Regions from separate parts of the Comamonas sp. DB36 genome, predicted to be linked through region 2. Evidence: riboswitches for the same ligand, from Rfam matches in the RefSeq annotation. Region 2 holds a riboswitch; the other holds the start of a gene.

Region 1 (7,247 bases), 410 kb from region 2:
ACGCGGAATTTCCGCGCCGCAGGCGTCGGAAAAGCGCAACAGCTGGGTGGAGCTGGTGATGGGCATGATGCCGGGCACCACGGGAACGTCCAGGCCCAGCGCGCGCGCGCTGTCGACAAAGCGGAAGTAGGCGTCCGCGTTGTAGAAGTACTGGGTGATCGCCGAGTCGGCGCCGGCATTGACCTTGGCCGCGAACGCCTGCAGATCGGCGTCGGGCGAGCGCGCCTGGGGGTGCATCTCGGGGTAGGCCGCAACTTCGATATGGAAGGCGTCGCCGAACTCCGCGCGGATGAACGCCACGAGATCGCTCGCGTACTGGAATTCGCCGCCCAGGCCGTAGCCCGAAGGCAGATCGCCGCGCAGCGCGACCAGGCGCGCAATGCCCATGGACTGCAGCTCGCGCAGCTCGGTGCGCACGCTTTCGCGCGTCGCGCCCACGCACGAGAAGTGCGAAGCCGCGCTCATGCCTTCCTGCTGGATTTCCTGCACCAGGCGGAAGGTGCCCGACTGCGTGGAGCCGCCCGCGCCATAGGTCACAGAGCAGAACTCGGGCCGGCGCACGGCCAGTTGCTGGCGCACGGCGCGCAGCTTTTCCGCGCCTTCGGGCGTCTTGGGCGGGAAGAACTCATAGCTGATGGGAAGCGTGGTCCGGGTCATGCGCTCCTCCGCGCGTGCACGAAGAACTCACGGTTGCCGTCGCCGCCGGTGATGGGGCTGTCGATCCAGCCGCGCACTTCGAGGCCCAGCTCGGCCAGGCATTCGCGGATGCGTGTCTCGACCACGGCATAAGAGGCCACGTCGCGCACCATGCCGCCCTTGCCGATGTGCTCGGGCTGGAGTTCGAACTGCGGCTTGACCAGCATCAGCAGGTCGCCCGCGGGGGCCAGGAAAGGCACGACGGCGGGCAGCACCAGCGTCTGCGAGATGAAGGACAGGTCGCCGACGATCAGGTCGAACTGCTGCGATTCATCGGGCGCGCCTTCGAACGCGCCGGCCTCGACCAGCGTGTCGGCATCGAGCGTGCGCGCATTGACGCGCTCGAGGCACACGATCTTCTCGTGGCCGCGCAGCGTCAGATTGAGCTGGTCATGGCCCACATCGACGCCGACCACGCGCTCGGCGCCCTGCTGCAGCAGGCAGTCGGTGAAGCCGCCCGTGGACTGGCCCACGTCGAGGCACCACTTGCCCTGGGCCGAGACCTTGAACGCCGCCAGCGCGCCTTCAAGCTTGAGGCCGCCGCGCGACACATAGCGCGCCTCGGCGATGTCGAGCAGCCGCAGTTCGGCGTCGCCAGCGAGGTCTTCGCTGTTCTTCTTGATGGCCTGCCACTGGCCCGTGGCCGCGGTGCGCCACTCGACGCCAGAAGCGATCAGGCGCTGGGCTTGCGCGCGGGAAGCCGCCAGGCCCTGGTCTACAAGCAATTGATCGGCACGCATGGAGTTAATCCGTCTTAAAAATGGAATCGCTACCGCCGGCGCAGGGGCCGGCGGCAAAGTGCCCCTGACTCAGGCAATTCCAGTCAGCCCGGGAAATTGTCCGTTCGTCCCGAGCTTGTCGAAGAATGAACCGGCATTTTCCTTGAGGACAGGCCGTTCATGGTTCGACAGGCGCAACACGAACGGTTGGGCTGTCTGGCATTGCCCTCAGGGGCGGAAAAATGTTCAGCGGCCATGCCGGCGTGCGGCATGGCCGAGCCGCTTTTTAATAGCGGTAGGTGTCAGGCTTGTAAGGGCCTTGCTTGGACACACCGATATAGGCCGCCTGGCCTTCGGTGAGTTCGGTCAGCATCGCGCCGACCTTCTTCAGGTGCAGGCGCGCGACCTTTTCGTCCAGCAGCTTGGGCAGCACGTAGACCTTGCCGACTTCATAGGCTTCGGGCTTGGTGAACAGCTCGATCTGGGCGATGGTCTGGTTGGCGAACGAAGCGCTCATCACGAAGCTGGGGTGGCCGGTGGCGCAGCCCAGGTTCACCAGACGGCCCTTGGCCAGCAGGATGATCTTCTTGCCGTCGGGGAACTTGATGTGGTCGACCTGGGGCTTGATTTCTTCCCACTCGTACTGCTCGATCGAAGCGACATCGATTTCGTTGTCGAAGTGACCGATGTTGCAGACGATGGCCTGGTCCTTCATCGCCAGCATGTGCTCGTGGCGGATGATGTCGCGGTTGCCGGTGGTGGTCACGAAGATATCGGCCTTGTCTGCGGCCCATTCCATGGTCACGACCTTGTAGCCTTCCATCGCGGCCTGCAGCGCGTTGATCGGGTCGATTTCCGTGACCCAGACCTGGGCGCTCAGTGCGCGCAGCGCCTGGGCGCAGCCCTTGCCCACGTCACCGTAGCCGGCGACCACGGCGACCTTGCCGGCAATCATCACGTCGGTGGCGCGCTTGATGCCGTCGACCAGCGATTCGCGGCAGCCGTACAGGTTGTCGAACTTGCTCTTGGTCACCGAGTCGTTGACGTTGATCGCGCGGAACAACAATGTGCCCTTGGCCGACATCTCGTTGAGGCGGTGCACGCCGGTGGTGGTTTCCTCGGTCACGCCTATGATCTGCGCCGACTTGCGCGTGTACCAGGTGGCGTCCACGGCCAGCTTGGCCTTGATCGCGGCGAACATGATGACTTCCTCTTCGCTGCCGGGGTTGGCCAGCACCGACAGGTCCTTCTCGGCCTTCTGGCCCAGATGCATCAGCATGGTGGCATCGCCGCCGTCGTCCAGAATCATGTTCGGGCCTTCGCCTTCGCTGCCCTTGGGGCCGAAGTCGAAGATGCGGTGGGTGTAGTCCCAGTAATCGGCCAGCGACTCGCCCTTGATCGCGAACACCGGCGTGCCGCCGTCGGCAATGGCCGCGGCTGCATGGTCCTGCGTAGAGAAGATGTTGCACGATGCCCAGCGCACTTGCGCGCCCAGGGCCTGCAGCGTCTCGATCAGCACGGCCGTCTGGATGGTCATGTGCAGCGAACCGGTGATGCGCGCGCCCTTGAGGGGCTGGGCGGCGGCGAATTCTTCGCGGATTGCCATCAGACCGGGCATTTCGGTCTCGGCGATGCGGATTTCCTTGTGGCCCCAGTTGGCCAGGGAAATGTCGGCGATGGCCGAATCAAGGGTGTTCAGAGGGATAGCTGCGTTCATGGTTTTCTCCGTTACGGATGGCAAAACCACGCTCTGGGGGGAAGACACTCACCGCACAGACGACGTGGGCGAGCGTCGTTGCTAACGCCGGACCGAAGGTCACAGGCGGGTTCCGAGCCTCACGCTCCGCCGGGCACCGGATGGTGCGGGGGGTGCGCTGCAACGCTCCTCGGAAAGCACGCATTGTACTAAAAAGCGGGCGGCATGCTGACCGCCGGCGCTTGTCCCGGGCTTGTCGAACGATGAACGGCCTGCCTAATGAGGCCCAGCGGGCCTTGCCGTAGGCGCCAGGTGCCGCACGCGCAGCGCCAGCAACAGCACCGCCGCCAGCAGCACCAGCATGCTCGCCACCAGCCCGGGCCAGCCCGTGTTCTGCAGGAACCAGCCGCCGGCCGCGCCCAGCAGGCTGGAGCCCAGGTAATAGCCCAGCAGGTACAGCGACGACGCATGGCCCTTGGCCTGCGTGGCGAGCCGGCCCACCCAGCCGCTGGCCACCGAATGCGCGGTGAAGAAGCCCATGGTCAGCAGCGCGATTCCCAGCACGATGGCGCTCAGCTGCGTCATCAAGGTCAGCAGCACGCCCAGCGCCATCAGCGCCACGCCACCGAGCAGCACGGGCGCGCGGCCGAAACGGTCGGCGAGTGCGCCTGCCACGGGCGAAGCCACCACGCCGAACAGGTAGGCGTAGAACACATGGCTGATCTGCAGCGGGCTCAGCGCATGGGGCGCGCCGGCGAGCAGAAAGCCGACATAGTTGTAGATGCTGACGAACACGCCCATCAGGCCGAAGCCGATCAGGAACAGCCACAGCAGACCGGGCTGGGCCAGATGCCGGCCCCAGGCCTGCAGATGGTAGGCCGCGCCCAGGCCCGTTTTGCGCACGAAATTGCGCGATGGCGGCAGCAGCAGATAGAAGCCTATGGCCGCGCACAGGTTGACCAGGCTCAGCGCGGCCAGCGCCATGTGCCAGTCGACGTACTCGGTCATCACGCCCATGGCCACGCGCCCGAGCATTCCGCCCAGCGCCGAACCGCCGACATACAGGCCCATCGCAAAGCCCAGGCCACGGGGCTCCATCTCTTCGGAAAGATAGGCCATGGCCACGGCCGGCACGCCGCCGAGCAGAAAGCCTTCGAGCGCGCGCGCCGCAAGAAGCGTCTCCCAGGTCGGGGCGAGGCTGGCCGCGAGATTGCACAGCGCCGCGAGCAGCATGGAGACAAACATCAACCCGCGCCGCCCCAGGCCTTCGGACAGCGCGCCGGCGAGCACGATGGACACCGCGAGGCAGCCCGTGGTCAGCGACAGCGACAGCGCGCTGGCCGCGGGCGTGACGCCGAAATGGGCGACAAACGCGGGCAGCAGCGGCTGCACGCAGTACAGCAGCGAAAAGGTCGCAAAACCCGCGAGAAACAGCGCCACGCTGATGCGGCGATAGGCCGGCGAGCCGCGCACGACCCAGGAAGCTTGCGGCGCGGCGCCGCTTGTTGGGGAAGACATGAACAGAGCAGGAGGAAGACAGACCTGCTGATTGTGCGGCGCAACACTACTTCGCGCAGCGCGCAGACCATTCACGCCCGCCGCCGCTGCACCACCATGGGAATGCCGCCGCGCGGCCCCAGGCTCAGCGCGCGGCGCGCGTGCGCCACCTGCTGCGTGCCGAGCAGGCGCAGACTGTGGCGGCGCAGGATGGTTGCGACCACGACCTTGAGTTCATACATGGCGAACGCCGCGCCCAGGCAGCGGCGCGCACCGCCGCCGAAAGGAATGTATTCGAACGGCGAGTACTTGCGCTCCAGGAAGCGCTCGGGCCGAAAGCGCCCGGGCTCGGGATAGAGCTCGGGCCGGGAATGCAGCAGCGCGCTCGAGGCGCGCAGCACCTCGCCCGCGGGAATCGTATAGCCCAGCAGCTCGAACGGTGCGCGCGCGACGCGCGCCGGATCGACCACCGGCGGATAAAGGCGCAGGCATTCCTTGCACACCACTTCGAGGTAAGGCAGGGCCGCGAGCGCTTCGGGCGCGGGCGCGGGCCCCAGGTCGGCGATTTCCCGGGCGACGCGCGCGCCCACCGCGGGCTCGCACGCAAGCCAATAGAAGATCCAGGCGAGCACCGTGGCCGTCGCCTCATGGCCCGCAAAGAGCAATCCGCGCAGCTGATCGAGGATTTGCGCATCGTCCATGGCCGCGCCGTCGTCGTAGCGCGCGGCCAGCATCCGGCCCAGCAGATCGGCACCGAGCGCTGCCGACGCGCGGCGTTCGCGCATCTGCTCGCGCAGCAGCGCACTCAATGCGTCGACCGCGCGCTGGTTCCTGGCCCAGGGGCCATGGCCGCCCAGAACGCGGCGCGCGGACGGGAAGAGAAAGAGGATCACATGCAGCGACTCGATGAGCTCGAGCACCGCCGCCCGCGTGCACGTGATGCGCGCCGCGTCCTGCATGCCGAAGACCACCCTGATCATGATGTCGAGCGTGATGCGCTGGGTCACGTCGAGCATGCGAAACGGCTGGCCCACGTCGACCTGGGCCATCTTTTCTTCGGCCACTGCGGCCATGGTTTCGCCGTCCGCGCGCAGCGCGGGCCCGGTGAACGCCGGCGCCAGGATATTGCGGTCCTGCCGGTGGCGGGCGCCGGAGATCACCACCACCGAGGTCGCGCCGAACACCGGCTCGATGAAGCCCCCGCCCCACACATCGAAGCAGTCGGGGCTGGCCGTGTAGATCGCGCGCAGCGCCTCGGGGTTGCCGGTGAAAGTGACGGGGCGCGAAAAGTAGGACACGCGAAACGGATCGCCATATCTTGCGGCCAGGCGCGCGAGCACCGGCGCCGGCGGCGTGAGCCCGGCCTGGAAGAAATTCAGCGGTCGCAGCCAGCGCGGGCCCGGCGGCAGCGCGTTCATGCCGGGCCCATGGCCGCGGCGCGGCGGTCTATGCCCAAGCGGTCCTGCGCGGCCACGGCCAGCGACAGGCTCAGCTGCGCATCGACGGCGTCGAACACGGTGTGGACCATGGCGATCGCGATCTGCGCCTGCTCGGCGCTCAGCGGCTCGCTCTTGAACGGATAGCTTCGCCCGGGGTCGACCTCGCCTTCGGCATGGGCGAGGTAATGCCGGTCGGCCAGGTAGTCGAGCCGCAGGCCGCAGTCGCGCTCGACGGCAAGCGCGAGTTCGCGGGTGTTCGCAAAGAAGGCCTCGCCGCTGGCTTCGAGCGCCTCGAGCAGCCAGAACCGCAGCGGCGTCGATTCATGCGCGAGCGCAAGCTTGGTGAATCTGGCGATGTTGCCACGGTGCAGGTCGGTGCCGGAATCGAGAAAGAGAAACTCCAGGGTATCGCTGGCGCTCCAGCCCAGGGCGTCGTCCATGCCCAGGGCATCCCAGTCATTGAGGAACAGTTCGCTGTGGGTCTCCAGCGCCTGCACCCAGCGATTGAATGCCATTTCGTCGGCCTGCTGCGGCGTCTTGAAGCGCAGCGCGTAGCGGTTCAGGTCGCGATAGCCCATGATGTCCATCACCCACATCGGAACGAAGCGCTGCAGGCGGCGCAGCGGCGGCAGCGGGCCGCTGGCCTGCAGCCAGGCGTAGAAGGGATGGCGCGCCGTGGCCGCCTTGCGGCTCTCGAGCACGCGTTGCACCTCGGCATGGCGTCCCGCGATCGACTGCGCCTGGGGCGGCTGCGCCTGGGGCCTGGGCCGCATGGGCGGCAGGCGGCAGGACGTGCGCTGCGGCACCAAGCCGCGGCCGACGTAGCTGCGCGCATAGTCGTCGAAGCAGTCGTGCATGCCGAAGAAGATGTCGAACATCGCGTTGGCCAGCGCCAGCCCCTTCTCGCGCCGCTGCGGGTCCAGTTCCTGGCGGTCGAACACGCCTTCGGACGCGATCACATGCCCCTGCTCGCGCTGCAGGTGGTAGTCGCCGAAATAGCGGTAATCGACGGCGGTCTGGCGCCGCAACTCGACCGCCAGCGGGCTCACGGCGCTGAAGAAGGCGTTGCCGCAGGCCTCGCCGGCCTCCGAATGGGCGAAGCGCAGCAGCGGATCGCCGCGATCGGCCACGGTCATCCGGGCGAAGTCGAACGCATAGCCGCGAAACGGCTCGGTCTCGGGCGCGAGGAACAGCCACCAG
Region 2 (7,247 bases):
CGGCTACCACAACCGCCGCCCCGTCGAAGGCTCGCCGCATGCCTACAAGGACTCGCTGCTGGAGCTGGCCGCATGGGCCGACTACCTGGTGGTGGTGGCCGCGGGCGGCGCCGCGACGCGCCATCTGGTCAATGCCCAAGTGCTGGACGCACTTGGCCCCCAGGGCTTTCTGGTCAACGTCGCGCGCGGCAGCGTGGTCGACGAAGAAGCGCTGGTGCAGGCGCTGCAGCAGGGCCGCATTGCAGGCGCGGGCCTCGATGTTTTCGAGGACGAGCCCCGGCCGCTGCCCGCGCTGCTGGAACTCGACAACGTGGTGCTGGCACCGCACATGGCCAGCGGCACGCACGAGACCCGCCGCGCCATGGCCGATCTGGTGCTGGAGAACCTGCACCACTTCTTTGCCACGGGACGGCCCAAGGCTGAGGTGCCCTGGTCGGCAGCGCTCTGAGCGCCGCGCCCGGGCTTCAGGGCCGCGGCGTGCCGAGCTGATCGCCCACCCGCGCGCCCAGGTGGGCGCGAATGTGGGCGGTGATGGCGCTGGCCTGTTCGTCGCCCAGTTCGTGGGCGGCGCTCTCGCGCGCCGTGAAGTGCATGATCAGCAGCGCGCGCAGCTTCTCGAACGCCTGCGGGTTCTTGTGCCCGCAGACGATGTCATTGCGATCTATCACCCGCTCGATCACGCCGGGGTCGAGCAGGCGTATGCGGCAGATGATTGCCAGCTGGGCGATTTCGAGATCGATGCTTTCCAGTATCGTCTCCCAGTGCCGGGGACTCGATGGTTCGACGGTCATATTTCATGTCCAGGTTGGAATTTCCGCGCCATTCGCCGCGCGTGGGCTAGGCCTCGGGGATGCGGTTGACCAGCGCCGCGCCGCGCTCGAAGGCGCTGATGCTGGCAATGGTGGTCTGCATGATCTGGCCTATGGCTTCCTGCGTGAAGAAAGCCTGATGGCCGGTGACGATCACGTTCGGGAACGACACCAGGCGCTGTATCACATCGTCCGTGATGATGGTCGAGGACAGATCCTGGAAGAACAGGCTGGCCTCCTGCTCGTAGACATCGATGGCCAGGCCGCCGAGCTGGCCCGTCTTCAGCGCCTCGATCGCGGCCTCGGTATCGACCAGTGCGCCGCGGCTGGTGTTGACCAGGATGGCGCCGCGCTTGGCGCCCGCCAGGGTCTGCGCGTTGACGATGTGGCGCGTGTGCTCGGTCAGCGGGCAGTGCAGCGAGACCACGTCGCTCTGGGCCATCAGTTCCTGCACCGCCACATAGCGCCCGCCAATGGCGGTGAACACCGGGTTGGGCTGCAGATCATGGCCCAGCACCGTGCAGCCGAAGCCGCGCATGATGCGCGCGAAGATGGTGCCTATCTTGCCGGTGCCGACCACGCCCACCGTCTTGCCATGCAGGTCGAAGCCCATCAGGCCGTCGAGCTCGAAATTGCCATCGCGCGTGCGCACGCTGGCGCGGGCGATCTTGCGGTTGACGGCCAGCAGCAGGCCCACGGCGAACTCCGCCACCGAATGCGGCGAGTAGTCGGTCACGCGCACCACCTCCATGCCCAGGCGCGCCGCGGCCGCGGCATCGACATGGTTGTAGCCCGTGGAGCGCGTCGCGACCAGGCGCGTGCCCTGCGCGGCCAGCAGGGCCAGCACTTCGGCGTCGACGTTGTCATTGACGAACACGCAGACCGCGGCGCAACCGGCGGCCAGCGCCGCGGTGTCGCGCGTCAGCCGGTCCTGCAGGAAGACCAGCTCATGGCCGGCCTCGCTGTTGGCCTGCGTGAGCAGGGACTTGTCGTAGCGGCGGGTGCTGAAGACGGCGGTTTTCATGGCTGCGTTTCTTTTCCTGGAGTGGCGTCGGCAGAGCTACGGTAACCGGTATCAATGTCCCACTGGCGCGCTCGGCGCGCCGCCGCGCCGGCGCCGGGATCAGGCCAGGTTGGGCGCCAGCAGGCTGCGCAGTTCGGCCTCGTCCATGCCGCGGCGCTTGGCCATGTCGATCAGCTGGTCGTCGCCGATCTGGCCCACGTTGAAGTAGGTCGAATCGGGGTGGCCCAGGTAGAAGCCACTGACGCTGGACGCGGGCATCATTGCCAGGCTTTCGGTCAGCGTCATGCCGATGTCGGGGCATTGCAGCGTCTCGAACAGCGCGATCTTGGCGGTATGGTCGGGGCAGGCCGGATAGCCGGGCGCGGGGCGAATGCCCTGGTACTTTTCCTTGATCAGCTCGGCGTTGCTGAGCTGTTCATCGGGCGCATAGCCCCACAGGTCGGTGCGCACGCGCTGGTGCAGGCATTCGGCAAAGGCTTCGGCCAGGCGGTCGGCCAGCGACTTGAACAGGATGCCCGAGTAGTCGTCGAGCTGGTCGACGAACTCCTGCTCCTTCTTCTCCATGCCCAGGCCGGCCGTGACGGCAAACAGGCCGGCGTAATCCTTGATGCCGCTGTCCTTGGGCGCGACGAAGTCCGCCAGGCAGCGGCTGGGGCGCATCACGCCGTCCACGGCCTGCTTCTCGGTCTGCTGGCGCATGCCGTACCAGGTCAGCAGCACCTGCGTGCGGCTGTCGTCGGTATAGAACTCGATGTCGTCGCCCACGCTGTTGGCCGGGTACAGGCCGATCACGCCGTTGGCCGAGAGCCAGCGGCCGCTGATGATCTTCTGCAGCATCGCCTGGCCGTCGGCCATGACCTTGCGCGCCTCCTCGCCGACGATGGCGTCGTCGAGAATCGCGGGATAGGGGCCGGCCAGGTCCCAGGTCTGGAAGAACGGGCCCCAGTCGATGAAGCGCGCGATCTCGTTGAGATCGAAGTTCTTGAACACGCGCCGGCCCAGCGCGCGCGGCGCAGGCGGCACGCGCGTGAAGTCGACCGGCGTGGCGTTCGCGCGCACCTTGGCCAGCGGCCACATAGGCACCTGCTTGCGGTTGGCATGCTGCTGGCGCACCTTGTCGTAGTCGGCTTCCAGCGTCTGCAGATACTCCTCCAGGCCTTCGCCGAGCAGGCTCTGCGCCACGCCCACGCTGCGCGAGGCATCGGGCACGTAGATCACCGGGCCGTCGTACTTGGGCGCGATCTTCACGGCCGTGTGCACGCGCGAGCAGGTGGCGCCGCCGATCAGCAGCGGCATCTGGCGGTCACGGAAGTACGGGTCCTTCTGCATTTCACCGGCCACGTACTGCATCTCTTCCAGACTGGGCGTGATCAGGCCCGACAGGCCGATGATGTCCGCGCCCTCCTCCTTGGCCTTGGCCAGGATCTCGTGGCAGGGCACCATCACGCCCATGTTGACGACTTCGAAGTTGTTGCACTGCAGGACCACGGTGACGATGTTCTTGCCGATGTCGTGCACGTCGCCCTTGACGGTGGCAATCACGATCTTGCCCTTGGAGCGCACGTCCTGGCCCGCTGCCTGCTGCTGGCGCTTTTCTTCCTCGATGTAGGGCACGAGATGCGCCACGGCCTGCTTCATCACGCGCGCCGACTTCACCACCTGGGGCAGAAACATCTTGCCCGCGCCGAACAGGTCGCCGACGACGTTCATGCCGGCCATCAGCGGGCCTTCGATCACGTGCAGCGGACGGCCGCCGCGCGCCAGCACTTCCTGGTAGGCCTCTTCGGTGTCCTCGGTGATGAAGTCGGTGATGCCATGCACCAGCGCATGCGCCAGGCGCTGGGCGACGGTGACGGGCGCCTCGGGCGTGCCGCGCCATTCGAGGCGCTTGCTTTCGTCCTTGGCGCCGCTGCGCGCGGTCTCGGCGATCTCGACCAGGCGCTCGCCGGCGTCGGGCCGGCGATTGAGCACCACGTCCTCGACGCGCTCGCGCAGCACGGGCTCGATGTCGTCATAGACGCCGACCATGCCGGCGTTGACGATGCCCATGTCCATGCCCGCCTGGATCGCGTGGTACAGGAACACGGTGTGGATGGCTTCGCGCACCGGGTCGTTGCCGCGGAACGAGAACGACACGTTCGACACGCCGCCCGAGACCTTGGCGCCGGGCAGGTTCTGCTTGATCCAGCGCACGGCCTCGATGAAGTCGACCGCGTAGTTGTTGTGCTCTTCGATGCCGGTGGCCACGGCGAAGATGTTGGGATCGAAGATGATGTCCTCGGGCGGGAAGCCGACTTCGTCGACCAGGATGCGATAGGCGCGCTCGCAGATCTCGATCTTGCGCGCAAACGTGTCGGCCTGGCCTTTTTCGTCGAACGCCATCACCACGGCCGCGGCGCCGTAGCGCTTGACCAGCTTGGCCTGGTGCTTGAAAGGCTCGAGGCCTTCCTTCATGGAAATCGAATTGACGATGCCCTTGCCCTGGATGCAGCGCAGCCCGGCCTCGATCACCGCCCACTTCGACGAGTCGACCATGATGGGCACGCGGGCGATGTCGGGCTCGGAGGCGATCAGGTTCAGGAAGCGCACCATCGCGGCCTCGCTGTCGAGCATGGCTTCGTCCATGTTGACGTCGATCACCTGGGCGCCGTTTTCCACCTGCTGGCGCGCGACGGCCAGCGCATCCTCGAACTGGCCGTTGAGGATCAGGCGCGCAAAGGCCTTGGAGCCCGTGACATTGGTGCGCTCGCCAATGTTGACGAACAGCGTGTCCTCGCCCACAAACACGGGCTCTAGGCCCGACAGACGCATCGGAGGAATGGAAACTTCAGACGGCATACAACTCACCTGCACAAAACAAGGGCCAACAGGTGAGCGTCGTTGCGGGAGACTGAAACCCCAAGCCTGACAGTGGGTCCGATGATGGATAGGACCAACCGCTGCAACGCTCCTTGGGGGTTAGCCCGGGATTTTAGCGGGGATGCGCGGGGGTTGCCGCTGCTGGGGTTCTGGAGGGTGGGCGTTCATCCTTCGACAGGCTCAGGACGAACGTAAACAACCGTTCACCCTGAGCTTGTCGAAGGGTGTCTTAACTACGAACCAACAGCCCTTACTTCGCCGTAGGCATCACGAATTCCGCGCCCTTGCCAATGCTCTCGGGCCAGCGCTGCATGATGCTCTTTTGCTTGGTGTAGAAGCGCACGCCTTCCTCGCCGTAGGCATGCATGTCGCCGAACAGGCTCTTCTTCCAGCCGCCGAAACCCTGCCAGGCCATGGGCACGGGAATCGGCACGTTGATGCCGACCATGCCCACCTGGATGCGGCGGCCGAACTCGCGCGCCACGTTGCCGTCGCGCGTGAAGCAGGCCACGCCGTTGCCGAACTCATGGGCGTTGACCAGATCGACCGCCTGGGCGAAGTCGGGAACGCGCACGCAGGCCAGCACCGGGCCGAAGATCTCTTCCTTGTAGATGCGCATTTCAGGCGTCACATGGTCGAACAGCGTGCCGCCGAGCCAGAAGCCGTTGTCGCAGCCCGCGCCGGCCTGCGCGCCGTCAAAGCCGCGGCCGTCGACCAGCAGCTGCGCGCCTTCCTGCTCGCCCAGCGCGATGTAGCCTTCGATGCGCGCGCGCGCGGCCTGGGTGACGATGGGGCCCATCTCGGCGGCCAGGTTCTCGCCGTCGAGCACCTTGAGCGTCTTGGTGCGCTCGACCAGCTTTTCCACCACCTTGTCGGCCACGTCGCCGACCAGCACCGCGACGCTGATCGCCATGCAGCGCTCGCCGGCCGAGCCGTAGCCCGCGCCTATCAGCGCGTCGACCACCTGGTCGATGTCGGCGTCGGGCATGACCACCATGTGGTTCTTGGCGCCGCCCAGCGCCTGCACGCGCTTGCCCAGGCGCGCGCCGGTTTCATAGATGTAGTTGGCGATGGGCGTGGAGCCGACAAAGCTCACGGCCTTGACGTCGGGGTGCTCGATCAGCGCGTCCACGGCTTCCTTGTCGCCCTGGACCACGTTGAACACGCCGTCGGGCAGGCCGGCCTTTTGCAGCAGCTCGGCCATCATCAGCGAGGCCGTGGGATCGGTAGGGCTGGGCTTAAGCACGAAGGTATTGCCCGCGGCAATCGCCACCGGGAACATCCACATCGGCACCATGACGGGGAAGTTGAACGGCGTGATGCCCGCGACCACGCCCAGCGGCTGGCGCAGCGTCCAGTTGTCCATGCCGGTCGACACCTGTTCGGTGAAGTCGCCCTTGAGCAACTGCGGAATGCCGCAGGCAAACTCGATGATGTCGATGCCGCGCGCGACTTCGCCCTGGGCGTCGGTGAACACCTTGCCGTGTTCGGCGGTGATCGCATGCGCGAGTTCATCCTTGTGCTGGTTGACCAGCTCGAGGAACTTGAACATCACGCGCGCGCGGCGGATAGGCGGCGTGTCGGCCCAGGCCGGAAAGGCGGCGGCGGCCGAGGCCACGGCGGCATCGACATCGGCGCGGTTGGCCAGCGCCACGGCGCCGGTCACGGCACCGGTTGCGGGGTTGGTCACGGGCTGGCTGCGCAGGCTGTTGCCGGCCACGCGCTGGCCGTGAATGAAGTGGGCAATGGAGGCCGTGGAGATGGCTGCGTTCATGGAAAAGTCCTTGGGGTCGGCGTGAACAATGGCCAAAGTGTAGGCAGGCACCGGCGCCCTGCCCAGCCCTGTGGCGTGAAATGATTGTTTAGTTTGGTGAACAATGGCGCAATGAATTCCAACGATGCACTGAAAACCGAACAGCTCTGGTCGCACCTCTGGTGGCTGGTGGTGCTGGAGCAGCAGGGCAGCTTCACGGCCGCGGCCGCGCGCCTGGGCGTGAGCAAGGCGGCGGTGAGCCAGCACATCGCGGGCCTGGAGCGCGCGGCCGGCGTGCCGCTGGTGCGGCGCACCACGCGCTCCATGCTGCTGACCGACGCGGGCCGCCACCTGGTGCAGGACACGCGCGAAGCCTTTGCCCGCATTGCGGGCAGCTTTGCCCAGGTGCGCGACCTGGCCGACGCGCCGCGCGGCAGCCTGCGCGTGACCGCGCCCGTGGCGCTGGCGCGCCAGCATCTGGTGCCGCGCCTGCCCGAATTTCTCGATCGCTATCCCGACATCCAGCTGGAGCTCGATCTGTCCGACCAGCTGCGCGCGCTGTCGCAGGACGGCCTGGACCTGGCCATACGACATATCGGCACCCCGCCCGACAACCATGTGGCCTGGGCGCTGTGCAGCACGCATTCGGTGCTGGTGGCAAGCCAGGCCTATCTCGAGCGCCACGGCCCGATGCCCGCGGCGCCCGACGACCTGCGCCAGCACCGCTGCCTGCACTACCCGCGCGGCCACGAAGCCGCGGCCTGGACGCTGCAGCGCCAGGGCCGCGGCGGCGGCGCGCGCG

Evidence for each region. Region 2 has a riboswitch for S-adenosylhomocysteine ahead of metH (methionine synthase). Riboswitches for the same ligand answer to the same signal wherever they lie in the genome.
Region 1: another riboswitch for S-adenosylhomocysteine. It lies ahead of ahcY (adenosylhomocysteinase); the one in region 2 lies ahead of metH (methionine synthase).

Annotation. Positions count from the first base shown of each region.
Region 1 is NZ_CP196631.1:542,105-549,351, reverse strand. Features, by position in the region: gene metF (methylenetetrahydrofolate reductase [NAD(P)H]) at 1-657, opposite strand, end outside; gene ACSVDO_RS02550 (TlyA family RNA methyltransferase) at 654-1,436, opposite strand; gene ahcY (adenosylhomocysteinase) at 1,702-3,132, opposite strand; S-adenosyl-L-homocysteine riboswitch at 3,196-3,309, opposite strand; gene ACSVDO_RS02540 (MFS transporter) at 3,388-4,629, opposite strand; gene ACSVDO_RS02535 (cytochrome P450) at 4,701-6,026, opposite strand; gene ACSVDO_RS02530 (hypothetical protein) at 6,023-7,247, opposite strand, start outside.
Region 2 is NZ_CP196631.1:129,480-136,726, reverse strand. Features, by position in the region: gene ACSVDO_RS00615 (2-hydroxyacid dehydrogenase) at 1-448, shown strand, start outside; gene ACSVDO_RS00610 (hypothetical protein) at 465-791, opposite strand; gene ACSVDO_RS00605 (2-hydroxyacid dehydrogenase) at 838-1,833, opposite strand; gene metH (methionine synthase) at 1,933-4,671, opposite strand; S-adenosyl-L-homocysteine riboswitch at 4,699-4,792, opposite strand; gene ACSVDO_RS00595 (CoA-acylating methylmalonate-semialdehyde dehydrogenase) at 4,943-6,466, opposite strand; gene ACSVDO_RS00590 (LysR family transcriptional regulator) at 6,578-7,247, shown strand, end outside.